4 regions of the Streptomyces sp. Y7 genome follow, and region 4 is predicted to be linked to each of the others. Evidence: riboswitches for the same ligand, from Rfam matches in the RefSeq annotation. Region 4 holds a riboswitch; each other region holds the start of a gene.
What was found. A riboswitch is a leader RNA that binds a small molecule or an ion and turns the genes downstream of it on or off. The one in region 4 is predicted to bind cyclic di-AMP.

Region 1 (7,163 bases), on a different contig from region 4:
ACACCGCTCTCCTGGAGACCGGCGTCGAGGAACTCCTGCGCTACGACGGCCCGGTCGAACTCGCCACCTGGCGTTTCGCCACCGAGCCGCTCACCGTCGGCGGGCAGGACATCGCGGCCGGCGACCCCGTCCTGGTCGTCCTGGCCGCCGCCGACCGTGACCCGGAGCGGTTCGCCGACCCCGACGTCCTCGACCTCGGCCGTCGCGACAACCAGCACCTCGGCTACGGCCACGGCATCCACTACTGCCTCGGCGCCCCGCTCGCCCGTCTGGAGGGCCAGACCGCCCTCGCCACCCTTCTCACCCGCCTCCCGGATCTCCGACTCGCTGTGGAGCCGCAGGAGTTGAGGTGGCGCGGCGGGCTCATCATGCGCGGACTGCGCACGCTTCCGGTGGAGTTCACCCCTGTTGGGTGAGTACGTCCGCCTCCGTAAACGTGACACGCGCTCATGTCTGTGATCTTCACGTGATCTACGCGGCATTAACTTGTGACAAGTGATCGTCTGCCTATACGTTCACGGATCAACAAGGCGCAGAGGTTTACGCGCCGTGTTCAGTGCTGCCTCGCGAAAGGTCCCCGCATGCTCTCCGGGAACGGTCGTCACCGTCGCCCCCGTCAGGCTCCGGCTCTCCTCGTCGCGGCCGGAGTCACCGGGTCCGCGATCGCCATCCCGCTCCTCGGCGCCACCGGCGCGAGCGCCGCCGACGGCACCGTGTGGGACAAGGTCGCCGAATGCGAGAGCGGAGGCTCGTGGAGCGCCGACAACGGCGACGGGCACTACGGCGGCCTCCAGTTGACCCAGGACGACTGGGAGCGGTACGGCGGTCTCGACTACGCCTCCAGCCCCGACCTGGCCAGCCGCTCGCAGCAGATAGCCGTGGCCCAGGAGATCCTCGCGGACCAGGGGACCAGGCCCTGGGGTACCTGCGCGGTGCTCAACGGCCTCACCAAGAAGTCCGGATCGGTCGACCTCGACACCGGGGTGGAGGACGACTCGCCCTCCGCAGTGTCCGGATCCTCCGGATTGCTCGATTCGTCCAACTCGTCGAATTCATCGGATTCGTCGTCGGAGTCCGACTCTTCCGACTCCAGTGGCGCCTCCGAGTCGTCGACGCCCTCCGGTGATCCTTCGGAGTCGGCGAGCGGCACCCCGGATGCTTCGTCCGAATCGCCCGGGAAGTCCTCTTCCTCGCCCTCTTCGTCCGGTAAGTCCGAGAAGCCCTCGACGTCCGATGCGTCCCCCGAAGCGAGCGCCTCGCAGTCACCGGAGAGCTCGCCGACCGAGGCGGCCAATGCGGACAATGAGGACAACTGGTCCCAGGATGCGGGCTTCTGGAGCCTCGTCGACACCGGTTCGGTCGACGGCGCGGCCGAGGGTGCGGTCGAGGAGGCGACGGCCGGCACCGGCCGGCACCGCGGCCCCAGCGCCGAGGAGAGTGACAGCGCCGAGGTGACCACCAAGTCCACCGGGCGCCACGCCTCGTACAAGGTCCGCGAGGGCGACACGCTCGCCTCCATCGCCGACTCCCTTGACCTCGACGGCGGATGGCGCGCGCTGTACCAGGCGAACAAGAAGGCCATCGGCACCGACGCGGACCACATCTCCCCCGGTCAGACCCTGGACGTCCCCGTCGCATAGTGGTCGAACAGGGCGAAAAACTGGGCCAGTTCGCGTCACGTTTCGCGGCTAATGTCCGATTGATCAGCAGTGAGAGATAGATCTCAGAAGCCCTGATCGTCTTTGTAAATCCGCGAATCGCGTGTCTACGGTCGTGACCGCTCGCCTCCAGTGCGAGCCCCGACAGCCGTCACGCCGAATCCTGCCGGCGGCCGTACGGGAACAGTCGTCGCGTCAAGCGCCGTAGGCAGGAGCGGGGGACCCAAGGTTTGCGCCGGGTCCGGCAGTTGAGGCCTTTCGAGGCCGCACCGCCGGAGCCGGCTCGGGGTGAAGCCGCGCAGCGGGAGCCGAGAGGCGAACGTGCGCGGCCGGGCAACTCAACCGGCCCGAACCCGACAGCTCACCTCGTAGGCGTCGGTGAGGGGATCCAACCATGCTGTTTTCCAGCAAGGGCAAGCACCGTCGTCCGTCCAAGGCCGCCCGTGCCATCGCCGTCGTCGGCGTCACCGGTGCCGCCGCCGTCGCCGCCCCGCTGATGGCCGCCGGCAACGCCTCGGCCGCCACCGCCTCCGAGTGGGACGCTGTCGCCCAGTGCGAGGCCGGCGGCAACTGGTCGATCAACACCGGCAACGGCTACTACGGCGGTCTGCAGTTCTCCGCCTCCACCTGGGCCGCGTACGGCGGCACGGCGTACGCCTCCACCGCCGACCAGGCCACCAAGGCCCAGCAGATCGAGATAGGCGAGAAGGTCCTCGCGGGCCAGGGCAAGGGTGCCTGGCCGAACTGCGGCACCGGCCTGTCGAGCGCCGCGTACAACGGCTCCTCCGCCGGCTCCTCGCAGAGCACCGAGTCCACCACCCGCTCCTCCGAGCAGCAGTCGGCCTCCCGCTCCGCCGACCGCCCGGCCGCCAAGAAGAGCACCAAGACCGTCACCACCCCGACCGGCAAGAAGGTCAAGAAGGGCGACGGCGAGTACAAGGTCGCCAAGGGTGACACCCTCAGCTCGATCGCGGCCGAGCACGACGTCAAGGGCGGCTGGGAGAAGCTCTTCAAGCTGAACAAGGACATCGTCGAGGACGCCAACCTGATCTACCCGGGTCAGCAGCTGCACCTCAAGTAAGAGGGCGCGGCCACGGCGAACACGCGGCCGACAGCTGAACCACAGCGCCCTCACATCCGTGGACCTCATAGTGAGGGCGTCGTGCGGACCACCCCCGTCCCCACGAACACCCCGCCTCGGTGCGTTTTCCCCCGTACGCACCGGGGCGGGGCTCTTTCTTGTGTGCGGTTGTGTGCGGACGTTTTTGTTCCGTTCGGAAACAATTTACTCTCGGTTCTGTCCACGGGGCGGTCGACCGCTGGTCTGACGCCCGGAGCCGGTTAGGCTCGTCTCGCAGTCCCACCGCGGACCGCGTACCCGCGTCACATCCCAAGAAGGAGATGCTCGTGCCGTCCATCGACGTCGTCGTAGCCCGGGAAATCCTGGACTCCCGAGGCAATCCCACGGTCGAGGTCGAGGTCGGCCTCGACGACGGCAGCACGGGTCGTGCCGCCGTCCCGTCCGGCGCCTCCACGGGCGCCTTCGAGGCCATCGAGCTCCGCGACGGTGACCCGAACCGCTACCAGGGCAAGGGTGTCGAGAAGGCCGTCCTCGCCGTCATCGAGCAGATCGGCCCGGAGCTCGTCGGCTACGACGCCACCGAGCAGCGCCTGATCGACCAGGCCATGTTCGACCTGGACGCCACCGACAACAAGGGCTCCCTCGGCGCCAACGCCATCCTCGGCGTCTCCCTCGCCGTCGCGCACGCCGCCTCCGAGGCGTCGGACCTGCCGCTGTTCCGCTACCTCGGTGGCCCGAACGCGCACCTGCTGCCCGTCCCGATGATGAACATCCTCAACGGCGGATCCCACGCGGACTCCAACGTCGACATCCAGGAGTTCATGATCGCCCCGATCGGCGCGGAGTCCTTCTCCGAGGCGCTGCGCTGGGGCACCGAGGTCTACCACACCCTCAAGAAGGTGCTGAAGGGCCGCGGCCTGTCCACCGGCCTCGGCGACGAGGGCGGCTTCGCCCCGAACCTCGGCTCCAACCGTGAGGCCCTCGACCTCATCCTCGAAGCGATCAAGGAAGCCGGCTACGCGCCCGGCGAGCAGATCGCCCTCGCGCTCGACGTCGCCGCCTCCGAGTTCTACAAGGACGGCAAGTACCTCTTCGAGGGCAAGGAGCGCTCCGCCGCCGAGATGACGGAGTACTACGAGGAGCTCGTGGCGGCCTACCCGCTCGTCTCCATCGAGGACCCGCTGTTCGAGGACGACTGGGCCGGCTGGAAGGTCCTCACCGACAAGCTGGGCGACAAGGTCCAGATCGTCGGCGACGACCTCTTCGTCACCAACCCCGAGCGCCTGGCCCGCGGCATCGACGACGGCGCCGCCAACGCGCTCCTCGTCAAGGTCAACCAGATCGGCTCGCTCACCGAGACCCTCGACGCCGTCGAGCTCGCCCAGCGCAGCGGCTTCAAGTGCATGATGTCCCACCGCTCCGGCGAGACCGAGGACGTCACCATCGCCGACCTGGCCGTCGCCACCAACTGCGGCCAGATCAAGACCGGCGCCCCGGCCCGCTCCGAGCGCGTCGCCAAGTACAACCAGCTGCTGCGCATCGAGGAGATCCTCGACGACGCCGCGGTGTACGCCGGCCGCAGCGCCTTCCCGCGCTTCAAGGGCTGACCTCACCTGACCCCACCTGGGTAAGGCTTAGCCAGTCGTACGTACGTCCCCGTACTCGGTCCCGTACCGTGTGCGGGGACGTATGCACGTGAAAGGGGAGGCGAGAGCCGATGGCCGTCAAGGACCGGGACCGTTTCTCCACCGCGACCAGGATCCGGTTGCTCGGCGAGCAGACGGCGGCCCGCGTCTACCGCTCCCAGACCAAGCGGCAGGCCCGGCGCTCCCGGCTCACCGGACGCGCCGCGCTGCTCGCCCTGGTGGTCTGCTCCCTCGTCGTGGCGCTGGCCTACCCCATAAGGCAGTACGTCTCCCAGCGCGCCGAGATCGCCGACCTCCAGCGGGAGAAGGAGGAGGCCGCCCAGCGCGTCGAGGACCTGCGTGACATCAAGGCACGCTGGCAGGACGACGCGTACGCCGAGCAGCAGATCCGGCAGCGGCTGCACTATGTGATGCCGGGGGAGACCGGCTACATCGTGGTCGACCCGGACGCGGCGAAGAAGTCGCGGACCGACCGGAGCGCGGCCGACCGCCCCTGGTACGCGAACATCTGGGACGGGGTCGACAAGGCCGACGCCGCCCAGTGAGAACCGAACCGATAGAAAGACAGGCATGGAAACGCCCCCGCCGCCCACCCCGCGCACCGAGCCCACCGACGCGGATGTCGAGGCCTTCAAGCAGCAGCTCGGCCGTCCGCCGCGCGGGCTGCGCGCGATCGCGCACCGGTGCCCCTGCGGGCAGCCGGACGTGGTCGAGACGGCCCCTCGCCTGCCCGACGGCACGCCCTTCCCGACGCTGTACTACCTGACGTGCCCGAGGGCCTCCTCGGCGATCGGCACGCTGGAGGCGAACGGCGTGATGAAGGAGATGTCGGCGCGGCTGGAGAGTGATCCGGAGCTGGCCGCGGCGTATCGCTCCGCGCATGAGGACTACATCCGGCGGCGGGACGAGATCGAGGAGCTGACCGGGTTTCCGAGCGCGGGCGGGATGCCGGACCGGGTGAAGTGTCTGCACGTCCTGGTCGCGCACTCGTTGGCGGCCGGGCCGGGGGTGAATCCGCTGGGGGACGAGGCGATCGCGATGCTGCCGGAGTGGTGGATGAAGGGGCCGTGCGTGGTCGCGGCGGAGTGATCCCGCCCCGCCCCCGCCGCCCCTGCCCGTCCCGTCCCGGGGGCCGCGCCCCCGGATCCCCGCATCGGCCTGAACGGCCTCGTCCTCAAACGCCGGACAGGCCGAAAGAGCCTCCGTACCTCTGAAAGGTCCCCTATGACCCGCGTCGCCGCCATCGACTGCGGTACGAACTCCATCCGGCTTCTCGTCGCCGATGTCGACCCGGACACCGGTGAACTCGTCGACCTGGACCGTCGGATGACCATCGTGCGCCTCGGCCAGGGGGTCGACCGCACGGGGCGGCTGGCGCCGGAGGCGCTGGAGCGTACCTTCGCCGCGTGCCGTGACTACGCGGCCATCATCAAGGAGCACGGCGCCGAGCGGCTGCGCTTCGTCGCCACGTCCGCCTCGCGGGACGCCGAGAACCGCGACGAGTTCGTGCGCGGTGTCGTGGACATCCTGGGCGTCGAGCCCGAGGTCGTCACCGGGGACCAGGAGGCGGAGTTCTCCTTCACGGGCGCGACCAAGGAGCTGACGGGGCGTGCGGATCTGCACCGGCCCTACCTCGTCGTGGACATCGGCGGCGGCTCGACCGAGTTCGTCGTCGGCGAGGAGCACGTCCGCGCGGCGCGCTCCGTGGACGTCGGCTGTGTGCGGATGACCGAGCGCCACCTCGTGCGCGACGGCGCGGTCTCGGACCCGCCCTCCGCCGAGCAGATCGCGGCGATACGGGCCGACATCGAGGCGGCCCTCGACCTCGCCGAGGAGACGGTGCCGCTGCGCGAGGCGAAGACGCTGGTGGGGCTGGCCGGTTCGGTCACCACGGTGTCGGCGATCGCGCAGGACCTGCCCGAGTACGACTCCGTGCGCATCCACCACTCCCGGGTCACCCTCGACCGGGTCCGCGAGATCACCGACTGGCTGGTGCACTCCACCCACGCCGAGCGCGCGGCCGTGCCCTCCATGCACCCGGGCCGGGTCGACGTGATCGCCGCCGGGGCGCTGGTGCTGCTGGCGATCATGGAGCGGACCGGCGCCGAGGAGGTCGTCGTCAGCGAGCACGACATCCTCGACGGCATCGCCTTCAAGGTCGCGGAAGACGCTGCCCGCGACGACCGTTGATCCGCGTCGCGACACCGAACGGCCCCGGTGCCCTCCCTCGGGAGGGCACCGGGGCCGTTGTGCGAGCCCGAGCGGGCCGGCCGTCAGTTGCAGAGGAGAACGATGAGGCCGCTGCACCCGTCGTCATCGCCGCCGTAGCTCGGACTCGCCTGGGAGACCGTGGCCTTGGAGAGGTGAACGGGTGTCATGGCCGAGGCGGACGCCGCCGTGAACGCGCCCGTCGCCAGGGCGATGCCGAGGGCAACGCCGACCGAGACTATTCGCTTGCCGGCCCGCTTGGGGGCCTTCCGTGAAGTGATCATGGCTGCACGCTATGTGCCCGTCTGATCATTTTCGCGCGGAGAGTGGCTGACTGGGTGACGGTGACTCAGATCGCTGGTGCGGGGTGGTTCCTGTCTCGTTTTCCTACCAGCCGGTAGCCATCGAGTGAGCGGTCGGGCTAGCGTGTGAGCGCTTTCGCGGGGCCTTCCGGGCCCCTCGGCGCCCCCTCGGAGCGACCCGCTCAAGAATGTTCGTGAAGTTCTTCACAAGGAAATCGGCCCTGTCGGAGCACGGATAGGTGCCGGTTGACCCTTCCGAGGGGTGAAC
Region 2 (7,163 bases), on a different contig from region 4:
CCCTACGGCGACGAGCCGCGGGTCGTCGAGCTGCGCGAGCGGGCCCGGCCGCTGCTCATGGCACCGGCCTAGGGGCCGGCGTTCGGATCAGGACCCAGGTGACGCGCCCGGGAGACCGGCGGCTCGGCATCCCCGGGCCGCCGCCCGTCCGTGGCGCCCTTCGTGCTGCCCGGCGGGCCATCGACGCGGCCGACGGGACGACCCACGTCCCAGCGGCTTGCGGGACGACCCATGCCCCAGCGGCTTGCGGGACGACCCACGCCCCAGCGGCTTGCGCGATGATTCCTGCCCCGGCGGTCGACGTGATGATCCACGCCCCGGCGGCCGGCGTGACGGTCCATACGCCGCCGGACGGCTGCCGCACCGTCGAAGCGGAGCTTGAACGTCCGGTGGCCGGTTCACGGCAGGTGAGTGGCCGGATCTCCCGGTCCTGCCCCAGGTTCTCCCCCGGAATCACCGGGAATCGCCTCGCCGGACGGCACCTCGTGCGGAGCGCGGCGTTCCGATGGTTTGACCGCGCTGTCAGTGGCGCAAGGCATTATCGAAACCGGGAGGTGGGGCAGGTGCGGGCGATCGCTTACGACTGTGACGTGCTCGTGGTCGGCGGTGGCATCGTCGGGCTGGCCACGGCGTACGCGATCACGCGCGCTGCGCCGGGCACCCGGGTGACCGTGCTGGAGAAGGAGCCGGGACCGGCCCGCCACCAGACGGGACGCAACAGCGGGGTCATCCACAGCGGGATCTACTACCGGCCGGGATCCCTCAAGGCGCGGTACGCGGTGCGGGGCGCCGCCGAGATGGTCAAGTTCTGCGCGGAGTACGGCATCGCGCACGCCGTCACCGGCAAGCTGATCGTCGCGACCGAGCGCGAGGAGCTGCCGCGGCTGCACGCCCTGGTCCAGCGCGGCCGGGAGAACGGCATTCCGGTACGGGAGCTGCGGGCGGCGCAGATCGAGGAGTACGAACCGGAGGTGCGCGGGCTGGCCGCCATACACGTCGGCACGACGGGCGTGTGCGACTTCGTCGGGGTCGCCCGGCAGCTCGCCGAGGGCTCCGGGGCGGAGATCCGCTACGGCGCACAGGTCGAGCGCGTCGACCGGCGGGCGGACCTGGGGGTCGCGGTACGGACGACGGCCGGGGACGTGGTGCGCGGGCGGGTCCTGGTGAACTGCGCCGGGCTGTACTGCGACGAGGTGGCCCGGATGACCGGGGACGAGCCGGAGGTGCGGATCGTGCCGTTCCGGGGCGAGTACTACTCCCTGGCGCGCCCCGAGCTGGTGCGGGGACTGGTGTATCCGGTGCCGGATCCGGCGTTCCCGTTCCTCGGGGTGCACCTCACACGCGGGATCGACGGCGGTGTGCACATCGGCCCGAACGCGGTGCCGGCGCTGGCCCGCGAGGGCTACGGCTGGGGTGTCGTACGACCGGGAGAGGTCGGGACGACGCTGGCCTGGCCCGGGGCATGGCGGATGGCGCGGCGGCACTGGCGGTACGGCGCCGGGGAGCTGCGGCGGTCGGTGTCCAAGGGGGCGTTCACGGTGGCGGTGCGCAGATTGCTGCCGGCGGTCACGTCGGACGATCTGGTGCCCTCGGCGGCGGGCGTGCGGGCGCAGGCGGTGCTCCGGGACGGATCACTGGTGGACGACTTCCTGATCCGCGAGGGCGCCCGGGCCGTGCACGTGCTGAACGCTCCGAGCCCCGCGGCGACGGCGTCCCTGCCGATCGGCCGGGAGGTGGCGCGCAGGGCGTTGGCGGTGCTGGGCTCCGTGTGAGCCGGCAGCCCGCGCCGCCCGGGGGCGCGGACCCGCGCGGATGCGGTCGGGGAGCGGCCGTGGGTCTCCCCGTCCCGCTCCCCGTAAAATCGGCCCCACTGTGTCTGACTCCCTCAACGCCTCCGAAGCCCCCCGGCCCGCCGCCCCCACCCAGCCCGAGACCGGTGGGGACGGGCTGCGCCATGTCCCCGGGATCTCCGTCCGGCACACCCGGGCCAAGGGTGAGCCCCGTTTCCCGGACGGGCCCAGGGCCGATCCCGCCGGGTCGCACTTCGAGCGGCGGATCCGCAGCTTCCAGCCGCGGCGCAGCAGGGTGACCGCGGGGCAGGCGGACGCGCTGCAGCGGCTGTGGCCCAAGTGGGGCCTGGACATCGACGGGCAGCAGGTGGTCGACCTGGCCGAGCTGTTCGGGAACGACAACCCCGTCGTCCTGGAGATCGGCTTCGGCATGGGCGAGGCGACCGCGCAGATGGCCGCCGGCGACCCCGGCACCAACATCCTCGCCGTCGACGTCCACACCCCGGGGCAGGGAAACCTCCTCAACCTCGCCGACCACCACGGTCTCGGCAACATCCGGGTGGGCAACGGCGACGCCATCATCCTGTTGCGGGAGATGCTGGAGCCGGACGCGCTCGACGGACTGCGCGTCTACTTCCCGGACCCGTGGCCGAAGAAGCGGCACCACAAGCGGCGGCTCATCCAGCCCGAGTTCCTCGACCTCGCCGCGACCCGGCTGCGGCCCTGCGCGCTGGTGCACTGCGCCACCGACTGGGAACCGTACGCCGAACAGATGCTCGAAGTTCTGGCGGCGCATCCCGACTTCGAGAACACCGTCGCCGACGGCGGTTTCGCGCCCCGTCCCGAGTTCCGGCCGCTGACCCGTTTCGAGGGCCAGGGACTGGACAAGGGTCATGTGGTGAACGACCTGCTCTTCCGCCGCGTACAGCGGTAGGAGCAGCGGGAACAACAGCACCGACGACCGTCCGCCGAGGACATCGACAGCAGCATCGACAGCAACCCCTCACCGGCGCCCGAGCCCCCCTCGCGCTGCTGCGGGCGGCGCCTCTGCCTCGTTAGGGTCAATGCCGTGGCCACCTGTCCCCCGTACCCGACGCACCCCACCGGTCCCACCGGCGGCGCACTGCGGCACGCGCACTGGTGGCAGCGGCGGTGGGTGCGCTACGGCGCGCTCAGCACCCTCCTCGCGCTCTCCGGGCTGGTGATCCTCGCGCTGGTGCGCGAGCAGACCGGGACCGAGGGGTTCCTGGTCGGACTCGGGCTCGCCGTGCTGCCCGTGCCGCTGCTGGTGGCGTCCTTCCGCTGGCTGGACCGGGTCGAGCCGGGCCCTTGGCGCAATCTGCTGTTCTCCTTCGCCTGGGGTGCCTGCGCCGCGGCGCTGATAGCGATCGTCGCGAACAGCTTCGCGACCAGATGGATAGCGACCGCGACGGCGGATCCCTCGCACGCGGACACCCTGGGAGCGACCGTCATAGCGCCCGTGGTGGAGGAGTTGGCGAAGGCCGCGGCCGTGCTGCTGGTCTTCCTCTTCCGCCGCCGGGACTTCACCGGCATCGTCGACGGCGTGGTGATAGCCGGGGTCACCGCCACCGGCTTCGCGTTCACCGAGAACATCCTCTACCTCGGCACCGCCTTCGGTACCGACCAGCTCTCCGGCGACAGCGGCATCGCCTCCGTCACGGCGGCGACCTTCTTCGTCCGCGTCATCATGTCGCCCTTCGCGCACCCGCTCTTCACCGTGCTGACCGGCATCGGCTTCGGAATCGCCGCGCTGTCGGGCGAGCGCCAGCATGTGCGCCGGGTCCTGCTCCCGTTCCTCGGCCTGCTGCTCGCGATGGGCATGCACGCCCTGTGGAACGGCTCCTCCACCTTCGGCGAGTACGGCTTCTTCGCCGTGTACGCGACCCTCATGGTGCCCGCGTTCGGGCTGCTGACCTGGCTGGTGATCTGGACCCGCCAGCGCGAGCTGCGGACCGTGCGTGAGGAACTGCCCGCCTATGTCATGGCCGGGTGGCTGTCGCCGGGCGAGCCGTTCGCGCTGGGCTCGATGCGGGACCGCCGGGTGGCCCGGCAGTACGCGCGTCGGCGCGGCGGACGGGCGGCGGCGCGGACGGTCGCGCAATACGAGGCCTACGCCACGTCGCTGGCGTTCCTGCGGCACCGGGGACGCCTCGGGAAGGCCGGCGCGGACTTCGTCGTACGGGAACAGGAGCTCCTGCAGGCCCTGTGGCACCGCCGGGAGTTCGCCCGCCCGGCCCTGGAACACGCGGCCTCAGCACAGGCCCGGCAGGCACACGAGCACGGATACGGGCACGGGCACGGGTACGGGTACGGGTACGCATACCCGGCGCCGGCGCCGGTCTACTGGCAGTCCTACGGCCAGGTCGACGGGCCCGGGTACGGCCCGACGGCGCCGTACCCCGCGTACAACCCGTACCGGACGTGACCGGGCCGGCGCACGGGAAGCGTTGACCGGCTCCGCGGACATGCCGAAAACCGGCAGCCCTGACGTCGGGGGGTCGTCGCCAGGACCGCCGGGGATCAGAAGTGGATACCCGTTTCGGGGTGGGTCAGGGGGTGAGGCCCTTGCCCTGGAGCCAGGCCATCGGGTCGATGCCGTTGGTGCTGCCGTCGGGGTGCACCTCGAGGTGCAGGTGGGCGCCGGTCACGTTGCCGGTGGCACCCACGCGGCCGATGACGTCGCCGGTGTTGACCTTCTGGCCCACGCTGACGCTGATCGAGGACTGGTGCGCGAACCAGAGCTCGGTGCCGTCGTCGAGGGTGATCTCGGTCTTGTAGCCGTAGGAGCCGTCCCAGCCGGCGAAGGTGACCGTGCCGGAGTGGATCGCCTTGATCAGCGTCCCGGTGGGGGCGGCGAAGTCGAGGCCGGTGTGGTACCCGGAGGACCAGTAGGCGCCGGCCTGGCCGAACGTCGAGGTGATCGTGTACGAGGAGGTCGGCAGCGTGTACTGCTTGGCCAGCTCGGCGAGGCGCTCGGCCTCGGCCTTCTTGCGGGCCTCCTCCTCGGCGGCGGCCTTCGCGGCGGCGGCCTTGGCCTTGGCCTCGGTCTCCGCCTTGGCGGCCGCTTCGGCGGCCTCCTTCTCGGCGGCGGCGACGGCGGCCGCGGCGGCCTTGCTGTCGATCTGGTCCTGCTGGAGCTCGGCCTGCGCGATGATCCGGCTGCGCAGCGCCTCACCGGCGTCCGAGGTGCCCTGCGCGGTCTGCTCGGTCGTCTCGCCCATCGTGCTGAGGGCGGTGGCCGTGTCCTCGGCGGGCTCGGAGGAGTCGTCGGAGATCAGCGGCAGGTCGGGCATGGTGATGGCGACCGGCGGCTTGCCGCTGTTCGCGCTGGCCATGCCGCCCGCGCCGACGGCGGCTATGACGCCTACGCCGAGAACGGTGGAGCTGCGGGCGAGTCCCCCGCCACGCTGCTTGGAGACGCGGTGCCTGCCACGAACGGGACGAAGGGAATCCGCGGTGGGGTTCCACTCCTCGAACGGGCCCTCGTCGGTGCGGTTGCGGTCGTAGCCGAAGGTTTCCGTGCTGCGCTGACTCGGCACGAACGGGGCTTGCGGAGCAGGCCGGTTGGACGCCACGTGGGCGTACTCCTTTCCTTCCTTCTCGCCTACCGGGTTAGCTGACGGGTTCGGAGCAGGAAGGTCTCCTACGCGCGTATATCAACCGTGACTTCCCGGCGATATCCGCGCGATTCACCCCAGGGTGGTGGTTCCCCGGCTCCCTTGCGGGACTCGGCGCGTGCGCACGGAGCCGACTCTTGTGACGGCTGGGACGACCGCGCTGCGTTATCGAACGTTAATAGACGCGGGGTGCGGATTCCAAGCTGTTCCTCTTGATCATTAACGATTTCCGCCTGGACTTACGGGTCACGAGTGGCCTAAATCGGGCGAGTTGGCCAAACCTCAGAGACCACATAGGTATTGACGGTGTGTCAGTTGTTATGCGGAGGGGGGTCGTCCGATCACCCCCGGTGACGACGATCAGGGCCGGCGTACGGCCATGAGCGCCATGTCGTCCGCCATTCCTCCACCGGAGTGCCGTCTCACCTCCACCGAAAGCACACCAAGCAGGGCACCGGGTTCGCGCAGCGCGTTGGCGCGTCCCGCGAGACCCGTCTCGGGGTCGTAGAACCGCCCGCCCTCGTCCCGTGCCTCGGACAGTCCGTCGGTGTACAGCAGCAGCGTGGCCCCGCCCGGGAAGGCGGCCTCGTCGGCCCGGTCGGGCCAGGCGCCCAGTTCGCCCATGCCGAGCGGCAGGGCGGGTTCGGTGGCGGGCAGCGGCCGTACGGTCCCGTCGGCGTACAGCAGCAGCGGTGACGGATGCCCGCGGTTGACGAGGCGCACGATCGCCTCGCCGTGCGGGAGTTCGGCGAGTACGGCGGTGGTGAACCCCTCGCGGGCCTCGATCCCTTCGCGCCGGGTGCGCTCGCGCGCCAGGGCCCGCTCCAGCCGCTGCGCGACCGCCTCCAGCGTGGCCTCCTGCTCCGCGGCCTCCCTGAAGGCGCCGATCACGACGGCGACCGCGCCGACCGCGCTCATGCCCTTGCCGCGCACGTCCCCGACGATCAGCCGGACGCCGTGCGGACTGTCCTGCACCGCGTACAGGTCCCCGCCGATGGAGGCGCCCTCCTGCGCCGCCTCGTAGCGCGCGGCGATCTCGAAGCCGCCGATCCGCTCGGCGGGCTCCGGCAGGACGGCCCGCTGGGCGGCCTCGGCGATCTCACGGACGGAGGCGAGGCGCTCGTCGCTGCGGCGGACGAGGAGATGGATGAGGACGGCGAGCACGGAGACGACCACGGTGGTGACCAACTCGGTGATCACCTCCGCCTTGGGCAGGCCGCCGTGCAGGCCGCGGAGCACGAGCAGCACGGTGACGGCCACGACGCCGGTGAGCACCGTGCCGCGCAGCGAGTAGAGAGGGGCGGCGACCAGGGGCGCGGCGGTGAAGAAGGGAGCACCGGTGAAGTCGGTGGGCGTGACGTGGTCGTACACGGCACCCATCGCGATCAGCAGGGCGGGGAGCGACCGGACGAACCGGCGCACGTATGAGATCCGCCCTTCCTCCACCCCACCAGGGTTGCCGAAGCGGAGGCGGGGAGCGAGCGGTGAGAGCCGACCGGGAAAACACTCAGGGCCGGAACTGATGAGTTCCGGCCCTGAGCCTTCAGTAGCGGGGACAGGATTTGAACCTGCGACCTCTGGGTTATGAGCCCAGCGAGCTACCGAGCTGCTCCACCCCGCGTCGGTGAAACCAATAGTACGCCATCCGCGGGACGCTCAGCACACGACTTTCCGGCACACTGCCCTGAACAGGACTTTTCGGTCACCAGTGCGGGCCACGTCACACCTGGCGCTC
Region 3 (7,163 bases), on a different contig from region 4:
GCGGCGTGTCGAGGATGTACTGGGTCTGGACCTCGGACAGCGAGAAGCGCTCCATCAGGCGTTCCTTCGCCTGCGCGCTGTTCTCGCTGGACCGGATCAGCCGGATGACCTCGTCGATGTCCACCAGCGCGGTGAGCAGGCCCTCGACCAGGTGCAGACGGTCGCGGCGCTTGCTGCGGCGGAACTCGCTGCGCCGCCGCACGACCTCGAAGCGGTGGTCGAGGTAGACCTCGAGGAGCTCCTTGAGGCCGAGGGTGAGGGGCTGGCCGTCGACCAGGGCGACGTTGTTGATGCCGAAGGACTCCTCCATCGGCGTCAGCTTGTACAGCTGCTCCAGGACCGCCTCCGGCACGAAGCCGTTCTTGATCTCGATGACCAGGCGCAGGCCGTGCTCGCGGTCGGTGAGGTCCTTGACGTCGGCGATGCCCTGGATCTTCTTCGAGCCGACCAGGTCCTTGATCTTGGCGATGACCTTCTCCGGACCGACCGTGAAGGGCAGCTCGGTGACGACCAGGCCCTTGCGGCGGGCGGTCACGGTCTCGATCTCGACCGTGGCGCGGATCTTGAAGGTGCCGCGGCCGGTCTCGTAGGCGTCCCGGATGCCGGCGAGGCCGACGATCCGGCCGCCGGTGGGCAGGTCGGGGCCCGGGACGTGCTTCATCAGGGTGTCCAGATCCGCGTTCGGGTGGCGGATCAGATGGCGGGCGGCGGAAATGACCTCGCCGAGGTTGTGCGGCGGCATGTTCGTGGCCATGCCGACGGCGATCCCGGACGCGCCGTTGACCAGGAGGTTCGGGAAGGCGGCGGGCAGCGCCACCGGTTCCCGCTCCTGGCCGTCGTAGTTCGGGGTGAAGTCGACCGTGTCCTCGTCGATCGACTCGGTCATCAGGCTCGTCGCCTGCGCCTGACGGCACTCGGTGTACCGCATGGCGGCCGGCGGGTCGTCGTTGCCCAGCGAGCCGAAGTTGCCGTGGCCGTCGACCAGCGGGACGCGCATGGAGAAGGGCTGGGCCATGCGCACCAGCGCGTCGTAGATCGACGCGTCGCCGTGCGGGTGCAACTTACCCATGACCTCGCCGACCACGCGGGCGCACTTCACATAGCCGCGGTCGGGGCGCAGGCCCATCTCGTTCATCTGGTACACGATGCGGCGATGCACCGGCTTGAGGCCGTCGCGGGCGTCGGGCAGGGCGCGGGAGTAGATGACCGAGTACGCGTACTCGAGGAAGGAGCCCTGCATCTCGTCGACGACGTCGATGTCGAGGATCTTCTCCTCGTACGAGTCGTCGGGCGGCGGGGTCTTCGTGCTACGGCGGGCCATCGCTGCCGGCTCCTTGCTGAAGCGTGGACGGATCTGACGCGGACCATTGTGGACCGCGGCACTGACAACCACCGACCAGGACCCGATGTTGGGCTCCGGCCCGGCGCCTGAGAAGTGTCGCCGACGCCGGCCCTCGTCGGCGACCGACTCCGCCATCGAGCACCGACAGGCCTGGACCAGGGAGCCCGCACAGGCACTCCGACCCCGGTGGCAAGCTCACGCCCCACAAGCGTTCACTCGCCGGAGTGACCGCCCCGCGCACACACGGCACATCCGACCCACGCGCCACACGCGCGTCCCGAGGCAGCGGTTCTGACCGGGAACTTCGCCGAGCCTTCGCACGCTGCATACAGTGGCAGGAACTCATGCCGAACTGCTCGGCACAACGAAGTGCACGCGACCGGAAGGACACCTTGCCCATGGGTCACACGGCCACACCGGAGGCACAATCCGGCGGCCTCACCGCGACGGAGCACCGCCTGGCCAACGGGCTGCGCGTGGTGCTCTCCGAGGACCACCTCACGCCGGTCGCCGCGGTCTGCCTCTGGTACGACGTCGGCTCCCGCCACGAGGTCAAGGGCCGTACCGGACTCGCCCACCTCTTCGAGCACCTGATGTTCCAGGGCTCGAACAGCGTCAAGGGCACGGGGCACTTCGAGCTCGTCCAGGGCGCCGGTGGTTCGCTGAACGGCACCACCAGCTTCGAGCGCACCAACTACTTCGAGACCATGCCCGCCCACCAGCTGGAGCTCGCGCTGTGGCTGGAGGCCGACCGCATGGGCAGCCTCCTGACGGCACTCGACGAGGTGAGCCTCGAGAACCAGCGGGACGTCGTCAAGAACGAGCGCCGCCAGCGCTACGACAACGTCCCGTACGGCACGGCCTTCGAGAAGCTGACCGCGCTGTCGTACCCCGACGGACACCCTTACCACCACACGCCGATCGGTTCGATGGCCGACCTGGACGCGGCCAGCCTGGAGGACGCCCGCGCGTTCTTCCGCACCTACTACGCGCCCAACAACGCCGTGCTGTCCGTCGTCGGCGACATCGACCCGGAGCAGACGCTCGCCTGGGTCGAGAAGTACTTCGGCACCATCCCGGGGCACGACGGCAAGCCCGCCCCGCGCGACGGCTCGCTGCCGGAGGTCATCGGCGAGCAGCTGCGCGAGGTCGTCGAGGAGAACGTCCCCGCGCGGGCGATGATGGCCGCCTACCGCCTCCCGAGCGACGGCACGCGCGAGTGCGACGCCGCCGACCTGGCGCTGACCGTGCTCGGCGGCGGCGAGTCCTCCCGCCTGTACAACCGGCTCGTGCGGCGCGACCGTACGGCCGTGGCGGCCGGCTTCGGCCTGCTGCGCCTGTCCGGCGCGCCCTCGCTGGGCTGGCTGGACGTGAAGACCTCCGGTGACGTCGAGGTGCCCGTCATCGAGTCGGCCGTCGACGAGGAGCTCGCCCGCTTCGCGCAGGAGGGCCCCACCGCCGAGGAGATGGAGCGCGCGCAGGCCCAGCTGGAGCGCGAGTGGCTGGACCGGCTCGGCACCGTCGCGGGCCGCGCCGACGAACTGTGCCGGTACGCCGTCCTGTTCGGCGACCCGCAGCTCGCCTTCACCGCCGTCCAGCGCGTCCTCGACGTCACCGCCGAGGAGGTCAAGGCCGTCGCCCAGGCCCGGCTGCGCCCCGACAACCGCGCGGTGCTCGTGTACGAGCCGGTCGCCGACGAGGCCGAGGAACCGGAAGCCGCCGCCGGCGACGGGGCCGCCCCCGCCACCGACCAGAACGAGGAGTCGGCGCAGTGACCGAGCTCGCCAGCATGGAGTTCCACCCGCAGCCCCAGGCGGGCCAGGCCCGGCCCTGGGCGTTCCCGGCGCCCGATCGCGGCATGCTGGACAACGGCCTCACGGTCCTGCGCTGCCACCGCCCCGGCCAGCAGGTCGTCGCCGTCGAGGTGCTCCTGGACACGCCCCTGGACGCCGAGCCGAAGGGCCTCGACGGCATCGCCACGATCATGGCGCGCGCCCTGTCCGAGGGCACCGACAAGCACACCGCCGAGGAGTTCGCCGCCGAGCTGGAGCGCTGCGGCGCCACGCTCGACGCCTACGCCGACCACCCCGGCGTCCGGGTCAGCCTGGAGGTGCCCGCCTCCCGGCTGTCCAAGGCGCTCGGCCTGCTCGCCGACGCCCTCAGGGCGCCCGCGTTCGAGGACAGCGAGGTCGAGCGCCTGGTGAACAACCGGCTCGACGAGATCCCGCACGAGCTGGCCAACCCCTCGCGCCGGGCCGCCAAGGAGCTCTCCAAGGAGCTGTTCCCGGCGACCGCGCGCATGTCCCGCCCGCGCCAGGGCACCGAGGAGACCGTCGCCGGCATCGACGCGGCGTCCGTACGCGCCTTCTACGAGCGGCACGTACGCCCCGCCACCTCCACCGTCGTGGTCGTCGGCGACCTCACCGGCGTCGACCTCGACGCCCTGCTCGGCGACACCCTGGGCGCCTGGACCGGCTCCCCGGGCGAGGCGCGCGCGGTCCCGCCGGTCATCGCGGACGACACCGGACGCGTCGTCATCGTCGACCGTCCCGGCGCGGTCCAGACGCAGCTGCTGATCGGCCGTGTCGGCCCGGACCGGCACGACCGCGTGTGGCCCGCGCAGGTGCTCGGCACCTACTGCCTCGGCGGCACCCTCACCTCCCGGCTGGACAAGGTCCTGCGTGAGGAGAAGGGCTACACCTACGGCGTGCGGGCCTTCGGCCAGGTCCTGCGCTCCGCCCCGGACGGCACGGGCGCGGCGATGCTCGCCATCAGCGGCTCCGTCGACACCCCGAACACCGGTCCGGCCCTCGACGACCTCTGGAAGGTCCTGCGCGGGGTCGCCGCCGAGGGGCTCACCGACGCCGAGCGGGACTTCGCCGTGCAGAACCTCGTCGGGGTGGCGCCGCTGAAGTACGAGACCGCCGCCTCCGTGGCGAACACGCTGGCCGACCAGGTCGAGCAGCACCTGCCCGACGACTACCAGGCGACGCTGTACCAGCAGCTGGCCGCGACCGGCACGGTCGAGGCCACCGCGGCGGCCGTGAGCGCCTTCCCGGTGGACCGTCTGGTCACGATCCTCGTCGGCGACGCGGCCGAGATCCGGGAGCCCGTCGAGGCCCTCGGCATCGGTGAAGTGACCGTCGTGGCAGCCGAGTAGAGGACGAGCTCGCGCCGTCCGGCGCCACGCGCGTGCAGGGGCCCTGGTGACCCAAGAGTCACCAGGGCCCCTTTATGCCCGAATTGAGGGAGAGGTTGCCTGTCTGGCCTGTGGGATGCGCTACAAAAGCCGCGATCCGTTTGGGGATTGAAAGATGCCGCGTTTAGCGTCTTCCGGGCTGTCCGTCAGGCAGTGCGCCGCGCCCGCGGCACCGGACAGTCATCGCCGAGTCCCCGTACGGCGCGAGCCAGGGGAGCCGGGGACCCACCCGTAGTCCCTGGGGTGAATCGGACGCCCGCGCGAGTCGCGAGGGGGTCCGTAGGAGACCTTCCTGCTCCGAACCCGTCAGCTAACCCGGTAGGCGAGAGGGAAGGAAAGGACCAGCCACTTCATGGCGTTCACCTGCGCCACGGGGAAGAACCGCCCCACCGGGAAGCACCGTAGGCCCGGCCGGTTCGAGCGCACCACCGCCCGCGCGGCCGGAGTCGCCGCGCTCACCGCCACCGGAGTCGTCGGCACCCTGGCCGCCCCGGCGCTGGCCGCCGAGCCCGCCGCCGAGCAGACCGGCCTCATCCCGGTCGTCACCGTCGAGAACTCGATCGTGGACCAGATCGACGCCCAGGCGATCGCCCAGGAACGGGCCGCCGCCGAGGCCGCCGCCGCGAAGAAGGCCGCTCAGGAGGCCGCGCGCGAGAAGGCGGCCGCGCAGGCCGAGGCGAAGCGCGAGGCCAAGGAGCGCGCCGCCCGCGAGGCCGAGCGCAAGCGCCTGCTGTCGTACGTCGCCCCGATCGCCGGCTCGTACGTCTCCACCGGCTACAAGACCGGCGGTGCCGTCTGGTCCTCCGGCAGCCACACCGGCGTCGACTTCCACGCCGCGAGCGGCACGTCCGTGCACGCCGTCGGTGCCGGCACCGTCGTCGAGGCCGGCTGGGGCGGGTCGTACGGCAACAACGTCGTGATCAAGATGAACGACGGCACGTACACGCAGTACGGCCACCTGTCGTCCATCGGCGTCTCGGTGGGCCAGTCCGTCACCCCGGGCCAGCAGATAGGCCTCTCCGGCGCCACCGGCAACGTCACCGGGCCGCATCTGCACTTCGAGGCCCGCACCACGGCGGAGTACGGCTCCGACATCGACCCCGTGGCCTATCTGCGCGGGCACGGCGTGAACGTCTGACGCTGCCCCCCGCGCGTCCCTTCGAAGCCCCGGCTCCCCGAGCCGGGGCTTTCGATGTTTTCGACCCCCCGCTGACCAAAAAATATGCATGGATTTCGGCTCCCCGTCGGAAATTCCGGCCGGTTGCAATAGAGTCCTCGGGAACACGTCATTGGTCGACGTTTCACGGGGATTAAGGCGGAGGTCGGGCATGCGTATTCCGGCGCACTCGGTGTGCACGGCGATCCGGGACGACATCGTCGCCGGTGTCTACGAGCGTGGCGGCCGGCTCACCGAGGAACTGCTCGCCCGCCGCTACGGCGTCTCCCGCGTCCCCGTGCGGGAGGCCCTGCGCACCCTGGAGGCGGAGGGCTTCGTGGTGACCCGGCGTCACGCGGGCGCGTGCGTCGCCGAACCGACCGAGCAGGAGGCCGCCGACCTGCTGGAGATGCGCGGCCTGCTGGAGCCCCTCGGCGCCTCCCGGGCCGCCCAGCGGCGCACCGAGGCCCATCTGAAGGTCCTGCGCGGCCTGGTCAGGCTGGGGCAGGAGCGGGCCAGGCGGGGAAACAGCGACGACCTGCGCTCCCTGGGCGGCTGGTTCCACGAGACGCTCGCCCAGTCCACCGGCAGTCCGGCCCTGACCTCGATCCTGGCTCAGCTGCGCCACAAGATCGCCTGGATGTACGCCGTGGAAGCGCCGGTCGATCCCGTGGAGTCCTGGGCCGAGCACGGCGCGATCGTGGACGCGGTGGCGCGCGGCGACGGCGAACGCGCCCGCGCGATCACGGCGCTGCACACCGAGCGCTCCCTCTCCGCGCACCGCCTGCGGTTCGCCGCGGGCGGCGAGCGCGCGGACCGTGTGAGGAATTCGCAACATCCCGTAAACATGCCGAGCCTGCGGCATTAACACGCGCGCCGTATACAAAGAGAAGGTATTCGGCGGGGAGGAATTTCCGCTGCCCTTTTCGGATTCACGACCGGTCGCGCCGTGAATTCCGTCGGCGCCTGCCCGAAACAGCGAGGCGGCGCCCGCTGAAACAGTAAAGCCGCGCCCGCCGGAAAGGCGGACGCGGCTTCACCGTTCGCTACGGAGGCCCGTTCAGGTCGTTCAGACCGTCTCGGGCAGTTCCTCGAGTCCCTCGGAGACCAGCTTGGCCAGACGGTCGAGGGCGGCGTCCGCACCCTCGGCGTCGGAGGCGAGGACGATCTCCTCGCCGCCCTGGGCGCCCAGGCCCAGGACCGCCAGCATGGAGGCCGCGTTGACGGGGTTGCCGTCAGCCTTGGCGATCGTCACCGGGACGCCTGCGGCCGTGGCGGCTCGGACGAAGATGGAGGCGGGGCGGGCGTGGAGGCCCTCGGCCCAGCCGACGTTGACGCGGCGCTCAGCCATGTGATGCTGCCCTTCGGTTCTCAGGGTTGTCTAGACCAGTTTCCCACACTCGTGAAGCACGCCGGAACGGGACGGCTGTCCCTCCCGAAGTGACCGTGGGGTCGCGGCCTCGACC
Region 4 (7,163 bases):
GGCATGGGCGAGTTGGCCGCGCCCTCGACCCTGGCCCCGCTTCCGGCCTCCACGTCACCCCGCCGCGATGCGCCCCGTGACCTCACCCAGTCCCACCCGGACCCCTCCCGGCCCCGGCGCCCAGGCGGACAGCGTCACCACGTCGCCGTCCTCCAGGAACGTCCGCTTGCCGTCGGGGAGTTCGAGCGGGTCGCGGCCGTTCCACGTCAGTTCCAGCAGTGAGCCGCGCTCGCGCTCGGTCGGGCCGCTGATCGTGCCGGAGCCGTACAGGTCGCCGGTGCGCAGCGAGGCGCCGTTCACGGTCATATGGGCGAGTTGCTGGGCGGCCGTCCAGTACATGGTGGAGAAGGGCGGCTCCGAGATCACATGGCCGTTGACGGCCACCGAGACACGCAGGTCGTAGCCGCCGGGTTCGGTCTCGGAGCCGGAGTCGTCCAGGTACGGCAGCAGGGGGTGCGTGCGCTGCGGCGGTGCCACCCGCGCGTCGTCCAGGGCGTCCAGCGGGGTGATCCACGCCGACACCGACGTGGTGAAGGACTTGCCGAGGAAGGGGCCGAGCGGGACGTACTCCCAGGCCTGGATGTCGCGTGCCGACCAGTCGTTGAGCAGGCACAGGCCGAAGACGTGCTCCCGGTAGTCGCCCAGCGCGACCGGCTCGCCCATGCGCGACGGCGTACCGACCACGAAACCGACCTCGGCCTCGATGTCGAGGCGGATCGAGGGGCCGAAGACCGGCGCCGGATCGGTGGGGGCCTTGCGCTGCCCCGACGGGCGCACGACCTCCGTGCCGGACACCACGACCGTGCCGGAGCGGCCGTGGTAGCCGATCGGCAGGTGCTTCCAGTTCGGGGTCAGGGAGTCCGCGGCGTCGGGGCGGAAGATCTGGCCGACGTTCCGGGCGTGGTTCTCGGAGGCGTAGAAGTCGACGTAGTCGGCGACCTGGAAGGGCAGGTGCAGGGTCACCGAGGACAGGGGGTGGAAGAGGTCGCGGATGGCGTCCTGGTGCGCCGGCACCGTCACCCAGGCCGTCAGCGCGCGCCGCACGTCGGACCAGGTGGTGCGGCCGGCGGCGAGGAGCGGGTTCAGGGAGTCCTGTGCGAGCAGCGGGGCGTAGGGCGAACCGAGGGCGTGGGCTGCCCTGCCCGCGTCGAGGACGTGGTCGCCGAGCCGGACGCCGACCCGTCGCGCGGAGTCCGAACCGGGAAGGGAGAAGACGCCGTACGGAAGGTTGTGCGTGCCGAAGGGGTCGCCCTCGGGGAGATCGAAGGGGGGCATGGGGTGCTGCCTCACTCTCATACGCTCCGTATGCCATGTGGTCGGTCGGGCCACACGTTACGGGTGAGCCGCCTGCCTTGGGCAGTGCGAGAACCCGCGTCGCCGGGGCCGGTGAAACAGCAGGTCGTCACCCTCGGCGGGGTATCGCGCGCACGACGTGGCCACGGGGGAGTGAAATCGCGGCGGGCGGACGGCAGTTGCGCGTCCATTAGCAGAAATGGAACCGGAACAGGTGTCAACACATGTGAACACAGCAGCCGTCCGGTTCAGGTCGAGTCGATGGGGCCTCCTGTCCGTATTCTCTGATCATGGCCCCACCCATCGCATATTCACTCATCGCCACTGACCTGGACGGGACGCTGCTCCGAGGTGACGACACGCTCTCGGACCGGACCCTCGACGCGCTCGCGCGGGTGGCGGCGGCCGGTGCCCAGCACCTCGTCGTCACCGGGCGGCCGGCGCCCAGAGTGCGGCCGCTGCTGGACATCCTGGGCAGTACGGGGCTCGCGGTGTGCGGACAGGGCGCGCAGCTGTACGACGCCGGCGCGGATCGTCTGCTGTGGTCCGTGACGCTGGACCGGGAGCTGGCGGAGACCGCGCTCGGCAAGATCGAGGCCGAGGTGGGCCAGGTGTACGCGGCCGTCGACCAGGACGGCGTGGACGGGCTCACGCTCATCGAGCCCGGCTATCTGATGCCGCACCCCACGCTGCCCGCGGTACGCGTCAGGCGCCGTGACGACCTGTGGTGCGAGCCGATCAGCAAGGTGCTGCTGCGCCATCCGACGCTGTCGGACGACGAGTTGGCGGCGACGGCGCGTTCGGTGGTCGGTTCGCTGGCGACGGTCACCATGTCGGGGCCCGGCACCGTCGAACTCCAGCCATGCGGCATCACCAAGGCGACCGGTCTGGCGCTGGCCGCCGAACACCTCGGCCTCGGTCCGCGCGAGACCATCGCGTTCGGGGACATGCCCAACGACATCCCCATGTTCGACTGGGCCGCCCGAGGGGTCGCGATGGCCAACGCGCATCCCGAACTGAAGGCGGTCGCCGACGAGATCACGGAGTCGAACGAGGACGACGGCATCGCCGTCGTCCTCGAGAGACTCTTCGCGGACACCCTGGCACATATCGCCCGGTAAGGGGCTATATGCGCCGATGGGTGGCTCGCGGCTCCTAGTAGGGGCCGTTCACGTTGTCGATCGAGCCGTAGCGGTCGGCCGCGTAGTTGCACGCGGCCACGATGTTCGCCACCGGGTTGTAGGGGTCGTAGACGGTCCCCGGCACGTGGTAGGCCGCGAAGGTGGGGTCGATGACCTGGAGGAGGCCCTTCGACGGGGTGCCGGCCACCGCGTTGGAGTCCCAGTTGTTGATGGCCAGCGGGTTGCCGGACGACTCACGCATGATGTTGCGGTGAATGCCCTCGTACGACCCGGGAATTCCGTTCTGCTCCATGATGTCCAGGGCGTTGCGGATCCAGCCGTCGAGGTTGTCCGGGAACGTCTTCACGGAGGACTGGGTGGCCTGCGCGACGGAGGACTTCTTGACGGGCGCGGCGGCCTTGGAGGCCGTCTTGTCCGACGTGCTGACCTTCTTGGTCGCCCGGACCTTCAGGTCGGTGCCGGGGTGGATCAGCCGGGGGTTGTCGCCGATGGCCTTGCGGTTGTCCTTGTAGAGCTGCTTCCAGCCGCCCTGGGCGTCGTACCGGTCGGCGATGCCGTAGAGGGTGTCGCCCTTCTTGGTGGTGTACGCGACGGACCCGACCTTGGCCGTGGCGGGCTCGGCGGCGCTCGCGGTGGTCGCGCTCAGGAGGGGGAGGGCGAGAGCGGCGGTACCGGTTCCGGCGATGACGGCACGACGGGTGAGCGGGTTGGTGCGGGGGCGGCGGTGCTTGCCTCGGGGCATGGCGCTGTTCCTCTCCGACGCCTGCGAGGTGAGCTGTCGGGTTCGGGCGGGAGATGCCCGGCCGGGCCACCGTGCGGCAGCGCGACTTCACCCCTAGCCGGTCCGGTCCGCCATCAAGGCGTCCGGTCCGGCGGCTTACCTGGGTCCCCCGCTCCTGCCGTGCGTGTGTGAGTTGCGTGGGTGGATGACTCGGGCAGCGGCAGGATTAGGCGTCCGCCCGACGAGCGGGAACGTATGCGAGAGCACATGCCCGGAACAAGTGCCGAGGTCACCTCTCGTGCAGTTTGACCATGGTCTGGTGCGTATGGGGCGCTTGATCCTTTGCGGTTGCCAATCCTCAACTTGCTTTCGCGGCAAGGAGGGAAGGGGGTCTTCCCGGCCGGGTGCGCGACCGGTCCGAGTGACCCAACTCACTGGTATGCGCAAGCATGGCAAATCGGGCAATGGCTCCAACTCGCCTATAAGTGGCTGTCCGTGGAGTCCGTTTTTCCCATGTCGGACCGAAAAGCGCCTCTTCGCCCCCGGGGCGGACGGCCTAGCCAAAAGTCACGAAATGGTCCCGGTCGCCGCTGGTCTCGTAGCGGATCCGCCTCGTCGGTCGTCGGCGTTCCCAGGGCCTCTTCGCGGCAACCCGGGCGCTCGGGTGCCCAGGTCCTCATGCGCTGGGGCGCTGGGGCGCTCGGGTTCTCAGGGGCGGACCAACGGGCTTGCGCGTACCGGGAGTTCCTGCGGGCTCGAAGTGCGCCGAGCGTGCGCCCTCCGGTTCCATCAGTGCGGCCCTCGGATGGCGGGACGGCGGCGAGGCTGTGGAACCTCCCCTGTGGTGCCAGTCGTTGTCATGGCAGTCGTCCGGCGGGTGGACCGTGGCGTCCGGCAGGGGGAAGGGGTCGTGGTGCGTCGTCTCGCGGAAGAGGGGCATACGGATACGCGTGAGCGGGGTTCCGTTCGGCCGGTGCGGCGGGCGGGTCGCGCGTCGCGCGTCGCGACTCGGCATGTCCATGTCGCCGTGGGCCGGGGTGGGGAGGTCCTGGGCCGATCGAGGGAGGCGTGGGCGAGGACGGAAGGGGTACTCCCGGACCCGGTGGCGGTGCCGGTGTCGGCTTCGGCGTCGACCTCGGTTCGGGGTACGGGGCGCTACTTCCCTATAAGTCGATCGATATCCGTCCTTATCAGGTGATCAAAAATATTCCGGCCGTGATCCGATACCGCCCGTGGTGGACGGGTGGGCGGCATCGGTGATCGAAACGCGACCGGATACGCTGACTTGAGTGATGGCAGCGACCTATCGACAAACCGTGTAACCGGCAGTGGACACCAGCAGACAGGAGACCCCTCGTGACCGTCGTCGGGCCGTTCGGGCTGAGCGTGCGGGACCAGGCTCTGGAAGCCGATGTCCAGGCCGGATTGGCGGCTGTCGAGGAGGGATTGCTCGAAGCCACCAAGAGTGAGGTCCCCTTCATCACCGAGGCCGCCCAGCACCTGGTGCGAGCGGGTGGGAAGCGGTTCCGGCCGCTGCTGGTGATGCTCACGTCCCAGTTCGGGGACCCGTACGCGCCGGGGGTCGTCCCGTCGGCCGTCGTGGTCGAGCTCACCCATCTGGCGACGCTGTACCACGACGACGTGATGGACGAGGCGGCGGTACGGCGCGGTGTCGACAGCGCGAACGCCCGCTGGGGCAACTCGGTCGCCGTACTGACCGGCGACTTCCTCTTCGCGCGTGCCTCGCACATCCTCGCCGACCTCGGGCCCGAGGCGGTGCGGGTGCAGGCCGAGGCGTTCGAGCGGCTGGTCACCGGACAGATCCTGGAGACGGCGGGCCCGCAGGACGGGCGCGACCCCGTGGACCACTACCTGGACGTGCTCAGCGGGAAGACCGGGTCGCTCGTGGCCGTGTCGTGCCGGTTCGGGGCGATGATGTCGGGCGCCGACGAGGCGGTGGTCGACGTGCTGACGCAGTACGGCGAGCGGCTGGGTGTCGCCTTCCAGCTGGCGGACGACGTCCTGGACATCGCGAGCGACTCGCACGAGTCCGGCAAGACGCCGGGTACGGATCTGCGCGAGGGCGTTCCGACCCTGACGGTGCTGCGGCTGCGGGAGCGGGCCGCGCGGCTGGGGCTGGCCGAGGACATCGCGCTGTGCGAGCTGCTGGACTCCGACCTGAGCGACGACGCGCGGCTGGCGGAGGCGGTGGCCGGACTCCGTGAGCACCCGGCGCTGGAGCAGGCGCGCCGCGACACGGTGCGGTACGCGGAGGAAGCGCGGGCCGCGCTCGCGCCGCTGCCGGACATGTACGCGAAGGCCGCGCTGATGGAGCTGTGCGACGCCGTGGTGCACCGGGCGGGCTGAGGGCCGGCCGACGCGACGGTGTGTATCCGGGGGGCGGCTGAGGAGCCGCCATCCCCGCCTCCCCCGTTCGAGCATGTGATGCAGGTCACAAGTCTGGACTGAGTCCAAACTAAGATCCCCTCCGTATGAATGCCCAGAAGCTGACGCAGGGGGCGTCAGCTGCATTACGGGGAGAAAACAGAATCATGGGCATGAAGACGACGTTCTCGAAGCGCCGTAAGAGCCTGATCGTCACCGCCGTCGCGGTGGCCGCCGCCGGTGGTGTCGCCGCCGCGGTGATTCCCGCCTTCGCCGCCGGAGGAAACCGCGCCGACCACGCGGGCCACGCCGGAAGCGACGCGCAGGGGATCGTGAGCCAGAGCGGAGCCGCCGGAGCGGGCAGCGAGGGCAGCGGCGGCATCGGTGGCAGCGGGGGCACGATCCTCGCGGCCAGTCTTCGCGGGGCCAACGAGGTGCCCGTAGCGGGCGGCCCCGCAGTCGGGGACAAGGACGGTGCCGCCCTGGAGTTCGTGAAGGTCAAGGGCGACAAGGTGTCCGTCGCCGTCACCTGGCGCGGCACCGGCAGGCCGACCGCCCTCCACATCCACCAGGGCGCCAAGGGCACCAACGGCGGCATCAAGGTCGACTTCGGCGGTCTGCTCGGCAAGAGCAGGGGCCACAGCCTCACCGGCACCGTACGGGTGAAGGACCCCGCCGTGCTCAACGCTCTCAAGACCGACCCGAGTTCGTTCTACGCCAACCTCCACACGGCCGAGTTCCCGGGCGGGGCGGTGCGGGGGCAGCTCCACAAGGTCACCGTCGCCGGGTTCGACTTCCGCGACGCGCTCGACAACTTCCAGGCGTCCGTCGTCAAGGGCAAGCAGATCTACGAGTGCAAGCCGGCCGAGGGCGGCGGGTACGCGTTCGCCCAACGGGACGTCAGCGCCGTGCTCGGCGGCCGTATCGCGCACTCGTTCGTGGCACCCAACTCCGGTACGCCGCAGTGGATCGCGCGGGACGGCAGCGCGGTGACCGGGGCGGTCATCTCCAAGACGCCGAACGGCGACAAGAACATCCCCGAGCTCGACCTGAGGGCCACGCAGTCCGGGAAGCACCACGGCCTGCTCGCCGACACCGCCGAGATCCTGCGCCTGAACACCGTCGGCGGCGTGGCCCCCACCGGCTCCTGCACACCCGGCGCGATCGTCGGTGTGCCGTACCAGGCCGACTACGTGTTCCTCAACGGCTGATGCACGGTTGATCCCCGGCTGATCCCTGGCCGCTCCTCGGCCGGCCGGGTGGCGCGGCACCGCCCAGGTCCGGCGCGCACAGGCGGCGTCTTCCCGCACCGACCCCTACGGGTCGGGGGAGGCGCCGCCTCCGTGTGTCATACCGCAGGTGTACACGGAGTTGGCTCCGCAGGCTGACGAATCTTCCTGGCCGATTTGGTCAGATGGAGACCACGGAAAACACCACTCCTCACCGATTCGGGTGAGAATGGCGGCTACGGGGTGGGCGAATGCGGGGTCTTAGGACTCGCGGGCGAGGAATTGAGACGGACAGCCGCCGCCGACGACGGAGGTAGGGCACACATGGCACCGTACGAATCCGAGGACAGCACGACCGCAGGGGAGGCCGACGACCTGCGCGCGGGTCGTCGC

Region 1: it holds a riboswitch for cyclic di-AMP, as region 4 does, so the genes downstream of both, ACGFW6_RS24990 (transglycosylase family protein) here and ACGFW6_RS22345 (LysM peptidoglycan-binding domain-containing protein) in region 4, are expected to answer to the same signal.
Region 2: it holds a riboswitch for cyclic di-AMP, as region 4 does, so the genes downstream of both, ACGFW6_RS36720 (M23 family metallopeptidase) here and ACGFW6_RS22345 (LysM peptidoglycan-binding domain-containing protein) in region 4, are expected to answer to the same signal.
Region 3: it holds a riboswitch for cyclic di-AMP, as region 4 does, so the genes downstream of both, ACGFW6_RS44600 (M23 family metallopeptidase) here and ACGFW6_RS22345 (LysM peptidoglycan-binding domain-containing protein) in region 4, are expected to answer to the same signal.

What each region holds. Positions count from the first base shown of each region.
Region 1 covers NZ_JBIDDQ010000010.1:100,868-108,030, reverse strand. The annotation lists gene ACGFW6_RS25000 (cytochrome P450) at 1-416, shown strand, start outside; gene ACGFW6_RS24995 (transglycosylase family protein) at 582-1,640, shown strand; cyclic di-AMP (ydaO/yuaA leader) riboswitch at 1,849-2,048, shown strand; gene ACGFW6_RS24990 (transglycosylase family protein) at 2,053-2,739, shown strand; gene eno (phosphopyruvate hydratase) at 3,060-4,346, shown strand; gene ACGFW6_RS24980 (septum formation initiator family protein) at 4,457-4,930, shown strand; gene ACGFW6_RS24975 (DUF501 domain-containing protein) at 4,956-5,474, shown strand; gene ACGFW6_RS24970 (exopolyphosphatase) at 5,610-6,575, shown strand; gene ACGFW6_RS24965 (hypothetical protein) at 6,659-6,877, opposite strand.
Region 2 covers NZ_JBIDDQ010000024.1:101,859-109,021, reverse strand. The annotation lists gene ACGFW6_RS36740 (MFS transporter) at 1-72, shown strand, start outside; gene lhgO (L-2-hydroxyglutarate oxidase) at 564-1,772, shown strand; gene trmB (tRNA (guanosine(46)-N7)-methyltransferase TrmB) at 1,873-2,724, shown strand; gene ACGFW6_RS36725 (PrsW family intramembrane metalloprotease) at 2,860-4,236, shown strand; gene ACGFW6_RS36720 (M23 family metallopeptidase) at 4,361-5,386, opposite strand; cyclic di-AMP (ydaO/yuaA leader) riboswitch at 5,398-5,555, opposite strand; gene ACGFW6_RS36715 (PP2C family protein-serine/threonine phosphatase) at 5,789-6,850, opposite strand; tRNA gene ACGFW6_RS36710 (tRNA-Met) at 6,976-7,049, opposite strand; gene ACGFW6_RS36705 (dihydrofolate reductase family protein) at 7,162-7,163, opposite strand, start outside.
Region 3 covers NZ_JBIDDQ010000047.1:24,696-31,858, forward strand. The annotation lists gene ACGFW6_RS44585 (DNA topoisomerase (ATP-hydrolyzing) subunit A) at 1-1,321, opposite strand, end outside; gene ACGFW6_RS44590 (M16 family metallopeptidase) at 1,741-3,117, shown strand; gene ACGFW6_RS44595 (M16 family metallopeptidase) at 3,114-4,502, shown strand; cyclic di-AMP (ydaO/yuaA leader) riboswitch at 4,716-4,881, shown strand; gene ACGFW6_RS44600 (M23 family metallopeptidase) at 4,894-5,679, shown strand; gene ACGFW6_RS44605 (GntR family transcriptional regulator) at 5,870-6,565, shown strand; gene ACGFW6_RS44610 (HPr family phosphocarrier protein) at 6,767-7,048, opposite strand.
Region 4 covers NZ_JBIDDQ010000008.1:212,416-219,578, reverse strand. The annotation lists gene fahA (fumarylacetoacetase) at 55-1,275, opposite strand; gene ACGFW6_RS22350 (HAD family hydrolase) at 1,584-2,414, shown strand; gene ACGFW6_RS22345 (LysM peptidoglycan-binding domain-containing protein) at 2,449-3,177, opposite strand; cyclic di-AMP (ydaO/yuaA leader) riboswitch at 3,183-3,364, opposite strand; gene ACGFW6_RS22340 (polyprenyl synthetase family protein) at 4,513-5,523, shown strand; gene ACGFW6_RS22335 (CHRD domain-containing protein) at 5,715-6,752, shown strand; gene ACGFW6_RS22330 (outer membrane lipoprotein carrier protein LolA) at 7,095-7,163, shown strand, end outside.